2 regions of the Caballeronia jiangsuensis genome follow, and region 2 is predicted to be linked to the other one. Evidence: riboswitches for the same ligand, from Rfam matches in the RefSeq annotation. Region 2 holds a riboswitch; the other holds the start of a gene.
The links. Region 2 has a riboswitch for cobalamin ahead of PQR08_RS27325 (CbtB domain-containing protein). Riboswitches for the same ligand answer to the same signal wherever they lie in the genome.

Region 1 (2,862 bases), on a different contig from region 2:
AATACTGGTCGTGACGCAGATTCGCCTGCAAATCGCTCGCGCCGATGTGGCCCACGTAACCCGCGAACACCGAATTCACGTGACGATCGGGCGCGCTGAGCTGATCGGAATCGAGCGTCTGATCGAGATGCTCGTAACCGAAGAGCAGCTTGTGCGCGTCGCTGATTTTGAAGTCGTTCTGCCACGTGTATTGACGATTCTCCGAATTGAAGCGGTTCGTATAGACGCCGTTCTGCTCGATGTTCGCGCGGTCCTGTCCCTGCGCGATCGTGAAGTGCGTGGTCCAGTTTTCGGTGATCCTGCCGTTCGCGAACACCGACGCCGAGCGCACGCGATCGTGCGATTCGTTGATATCGGTCGGCAGGCCGTAGGCATCGTCGAAACTGCTGATGCCGTTCGATTGCAGGAAGCGCACGCCCGCGTCCCACTTGTCGCTGAACTGGTGACGCAGCGTCGCCGCGACGCTCTCGTTCAGATAGCCGTTCGCGTTCGGATTCGCGCCGGGCGCGATATTCGGATCGATCGACGAAAAGCCGTCGGTCTTCTCGCGCGAGACGTTCAGGCTGAAGGTCGTGCGGCCGTCGTTGTCGAGCGCGCCGTTCACGCCCGCCGATTGACGCTGCGTGTGATAGCTGCCGTATTCGGCCTCGAAGTTGAAGCGCGGCGGATGCGGCTCGCCTTCCTTCGTGAAGATCTGCACGACGCCGCCGATCGCATTCGAGCCGTACAACGCCGACACATTGCCGTTCACGACTTCGACGCGCCCGATCTGGTCGAGCATCAGTTGCGATAGCTGCGCCGCGCCGAGCGACGCCGATTCGACGCGCACGCCATCGATCAAAACGAGCGACTGCGACGACGCCGCGCCGCGTATGTAAAGCCCCGAAGTCGCGCCCGGTCCGCCGTTGCGCGTGATCTGCACGCCGGGCGCGAGCGCGATGAGGCCGAGTGCATCGTCGGCGTTGGCGTCGGCGATATCCTGTTCATCGAACACCGATGTCTGCGGGATCGATTCGGCGAGCGGCTGCGGCGCGCGCGTCGCGGTGACGACGACAGGAGCAAGCGTTTGCGAAGCGTCATCGGCGGCATGTGCGGCGCCAGCGAGCGGCAATCCGATGAACGCGGCAACGAGCGCGCCATGACGAGAGCGGCCGTTCTTGAGGGCGGCCTGTGGCAATACCATGAGTGAAGTGTCCGTTTCGCGTGAGCGCGACCCCGCTCCCCGCGAGGACGATGCGCGACGAACGCACTGCGCGATCAGCGCCGATGCGTCGAACTCTGGCCGGTATCCGGGCTGGCGATGAATCGTCTCGCCTTCCCGCGCATCGTGCGCAGTGGCGTCGACACGTTTCTTGCAGTCGATTCGGGTGATGAACCCGGTGTGATGAAAATCCACACGCTCGCGCTGCAAAAACGCGCATGAGACGACTTGCAACTTGCGTTGCGGTCGCTTACCGTTGCGGGGGCAGCACAGGTTGGCTCGTCCCAGGTTGGTCCCGGTCGGACTTCGGAGACTTCGCTCCCTGTTTCCCGTTTGACTGCATCCGCGAGATCCGCGAATGCGAGCACCAAAAAGTGCGGCAAGTGTAGGAGCGCGTGTTGGGGCCGTCAAGAAAACGGCGCGGACAGTTGGGCGCGGCACATGACGAATCGAACGAGAATCGGCCGGCCTGTCATCACGAGCCATCAACAGCGCTCGCGTTTTCTGCACACGAATGCATGTCGACATGCGCTTGATTCGAAGGATTAAGCGCAAGATCGCATGTTGTTACGTCTCGAAACGAGACAATTATCGGAAGCTCCGTTGAACCGCGCTAAAATGCGAGGTCTTTAGAGGACGCAGCACATGCTCAACGAACTCGAATCACTGTCAGGAAATATCGGCCGGCTGATCCAGATCAGCGAGCGCCACAATCAGGCGCGCCAGGCGCTGCAAGACCAACTCGAACAACTGCGCGCCGACTATGCGAACGTGCAGGCCGAGCTTGCGCAAGTGCGTGAAGAGCGCGATACGCTGCAATCCGAACGCGATTCGCTCTCTGCGAAAATCGACGACGCGCAAGTACGCCTCAACGCGATTCTCGAAAAGCTGCCGCGCGCGAAATCCGGGCAGCATGACGAAGCCGACAATCAACTCGATCTCCTCGAAGCCGATTCCCGCGAAGCACATGAAGCGGAATTGCACGGCGAGCATCATCAAGGAGAGAAGGCATGACGACTACGCAGATCGAAGTCTCCATTCTCGGGCAGCCGTATCGCCTCGCGTGCTCGCCGGAAACGGAAGGCGCATTGCGCGAAGCGGTCGCGCGCGTCGATGCCGAGATGAACAAGGTGCGCAATGCAAGCAACGTGCGCGGCACGGATCGCATCGCGGTAATGGCAGCGCTTTCGCTGGCGTCGGAATTGCTTAAGTTGCAGGACAGCGTGCGTCACGGCGAGGCCTTCCCTGCCGAGGAAATCCGTCGCACGATGCATTCGATGAACGAGCAGCTCGGCGCCGTCATCGCGCAATACGAAGTGCAGTGAGATGTCTGTGCGTCGAGGCAATCGGCGCGCAATGTCAATCGAAAAAAGAAACTGCGGCGGGGCTGCGAAAGGCAAACGATTGGTGTAGAGTGACGTTTCCCTGCCTGGTGCGCCAAGGTCATATATTCCTTGAACCAATGTCACATTGGCACGGTTGCGGAACCTTGCAGCACGGGCGCGCGCGTCGCTAGTCCGATGTACCCGAAGTGTTGCTTACCGCGACCAATCTTGAACCCAGGTTCAGGATGCCGGCCTAGCGGCCGTGGCGGGGACCTATCTAAAGAACGGCATCGGTTTTTCCGGTGCCGTTTTCATTTGCATCGTCGATTCCGCATA
Region 2 (2,862 bases):
ACACGCTGACGGACATCGAAGGCACGCGGCACGCGATGCTCGGCATTCTCCCCGGCGATGCCGCGATGCAACGCAAGCTGTCGCGCCTCGCGATGCAGCGCATCGACACGATGCACGGCGCGATGACGGGCCACACGTTCCATTACTCGACGCTGCACACACCGATGCAGGCCGTCCTCGAAGCGAAACACGCGACGACGGGCACATCGGGCGAAGCGCTCTATCGGCACGGTCCGGTGACGGCCACCTACATGCACGCTTACTGGCCGTCGAATCCGGCCGCTGCCGCCGCGCTCTTTCGCGGCGAATCACTATGACGACCACGCAAGACATCCGCACGCCCCTCGACCTCGCCTTCACGATCGAGCGCGCCAAGACGCAGGAACCGGTCGGCTCGCCATGCACCGACGTATGCAAGCTCGATCCCGAAACGGGCTTATGCCTCGGCTGCTTCAGAAGCCGCGAAGAGATCAAGACCTTCAGATCGATGGACGATGCCGCGAAGCTCGATCTGTTCGACGCGTTGCTCGCGCGGCGTGCGGCGCGCGCGAAGTGAGCCGTGTGATCGAGCCGGATAAGCCGGTCAAGCCGCGGCCATTCTCCTGACGGCCGGCCGTTCCAGCTCACGCGCGGCGAGTGCGCCGAACACGAGACCGAGCGTCGTCCAGATCAGCGCCTGAATGCCGATCGCGGCCAGCCGGAAGTTCCACAGCAGCGAGGCCGAGAAATCGGCGGGCACTTCATCGATGCGCGGCAGCGCGACCTGCGCCACCACGATCACGACGATATACGCGGCCGCGGCGATGAGCGTCGCGTTCCAGCCGTCATGTTGCGCCGCCATGCGCCGCCGCAGCCACACGGCGAACACGGCCGCCGCGATGGAAATCGCCACCATGCCGAAGAAAAGCGCCGTACGCGGCCCGATGGTGTCGGCATTGCCGACCGCCGGCGGATTGGGCGGATACTTGAGGAACGGCACGATGGCGATGCTCACGAAGCCGAACAACGCCAGCAGCGCCGACGTGCCCCGCGCGCGCAACGCGCCGAGCCGCCCGTAGGCGAACGCGAACACGAGCGAGAAAAGACCGCCCAGCGCGGTGCCGAACACCGCAACGCCCGTCAGGAGGCCGAGGCCCGCTTGCGTATCGCGTGAGACGAGTTCCTCGTCGCCGTGATCGTGCGAATGCGCGGCGCCTGTCGCGGCGTCGGCATGCTCATGTTCGTGCTCATGCGCGGCTTGCGCATGCTCGTGCTGTTCCTCGAACGCGATGGCGCGCGCCACCGACGGCTCGCCGAACGCACGCGCGAAGCCGAAGCCGATCAGGCCCGCGACCAGCCCCGCGATCATGCCGCGTATCAGCAAAGTGCGAATCATGACGCGTCCTCAGTGGCACGGAAAGCCGAGCAGATGCCGGCCGTCGTGAACGAATTCGTGGACGTACATGCCCGAGAAAATCGACGTTGCGCCCTGCTCCGCGCCGACGAAATAAATGGCGATCAGCAAAAGAAGGCCGATGAAGACGGCCCACGGCAGCACTTCGCGCACCGGGATGGGCACGGGTGCGTCGAGCGACGGGGAAACCGGAGCGGAAAAGACCGGCGTGCTGGAAGCATTCATGATGGTTCTCCAGGGAAAAGCGCGTCCCGATTGACGAAGAGCTTGCAGCGGGGTCTGACTCGCGGCGCAACGCTTTCACGCTGACGAACGCATACAGTGGCGCGACCGTGCCGGGTTTGCACCGGCTTCCTCGCACTGCAAGCTTGCCATTCTATGATGATCGGCGGCAAAGTAAAACGATTCCGAATTGCCCTAACGCCCCTTGGAACTCATTCTGTTGTGTCACGCCGCCACGCGCGCGATGAAAACCGGCCACTTTCCCAACGGCGACGAGCTCGCCGAGCATGACGCGCGCTCGCGGCTCGCACCGCTCTTCGTGGGGCCGCAAGACCGTACGCGCGTGATTTCAGGCGCCGCGCCCGTGGCACGCCAGACGGCAGCATGGCTCGCGGATGCATTCGACATCGATCCCGCATTCGACGACATCGACTATGGCCGCTGGCGCGGGCAATCGATACGCGAGACAGGCGAACGCGAGCCAGAGCACGTCGCCGCGTGGCTCGCCGATCCGCAGGCGCGCGGGCATGGCGGCGAGAGCATCGCCATGCTCGCGGTGCGCGTCGCGCAGGGGCTGGAGTTCATCGATGGCCTGAATGCGTGCGAGCGCTGCATCGTCGTCACGCATGCGATCGTCGTGAAAGTGGCGCTCGCGCATGCGCTCGGCATGCCGCTCGAATCCGTCTACCGGATGAACTTCGCGCCGCTCTCGTCCACGGTGCTCAAGCGCGCATCGGCCGCCGGAGCATGGACTGCCGAACTGCCACGTCAGCCGGCCTGAACTTCATTGCTTACGAATCGCTCAAACGAGCAGCGCATCGCATGCGCGTTCCGCTTTCGAACCGATTCAGGAGACTCAGATGGCGCATTACGTGGATGGATTCGTCGTACCCGTGCCGATCGACAAGATCGACGCCTACCGCACCATGGCCGAAGCCGCCGGCAAGATCTGGATGGAGCATGGCGCGCTGCAATTCGTGGAGACCATCGCCGACGACGTCAAGCCCGGCAAGCTCACGTCGTTTCCGCAGAGCGTGCAACAGAAGGAAGGCGAGACCGTCGTGTTCTCGTATATCGTCTACGAGTCGCGCGAGCAGCGCGACAGCGTCAATGCGAAAGTGATGGAAGACCCGCGCCTCAAGGCGATGATGGAGTCCGGCGAGCCGCCGTTCGACCCTCAGCGCATGTTCTTCGGCGGCTTCACGACGCTCGTCGAACTGGAGCGCGGCTGATCGTTTTGATTTTTA

Region 1: linked by a shared signal. The riboswitch ahead of PQR08_RS31475 (TonB-dependent receptor domain-containing protein) and the one ahead of PQR08_RS27325 (CbtB domain-containing protein) in region 2 are both predicted to bind cobalamin.

Annotation. Positions count from the first base shown of each region.
Region 1 is NZ_JAQQDB010000042.1:34,962-37,823, forward strand. Features, by position in the region: gene PQR08_RS31475 (TonB-dependent receptor domain-containing protein) at 1-1,183, opposite strand, end outside; cobalamin riboswitch at 1,264-1,590, opposite strand; gene PQR08_RS31480 (ATPase) at 1,847-2,215, shown strand; gene PQR08_RS31485 (cell division protein ZapA) at 2,212-2,526, shown strand; RNA gene ssrS (6S RNA) at 2,621-2,802, shown strand.
Region 2 is NZ_JAQQDB010000031.1:18,751-21,612, reverse strand. Features, by position in the region: gene PQR08_RS27340 (cobyrinic acid a,c-diamide synthase CobB) at 1-317, shown strand, start outside; gene PQR08_RS27335 (DUF1289 domain-containing protein) at 314-556, shown strand; gene PQR08_RS27330 (CbtA family protein) at 584-1,375, opposite strand; gene PQR08_RS27325 (CbtB domain-containing protein) at 1,385-1,618, opposite strand; cobalamin riboswitch at 1,648-1,773, opposite strand; gene PQR08_RS27320 (histidine phosphatase family protein) at 1,821-2,396, shown strand; gene PQR08_RS27315 (DUF1428 domain-containing protein) at 2,476-2,847, shown strand.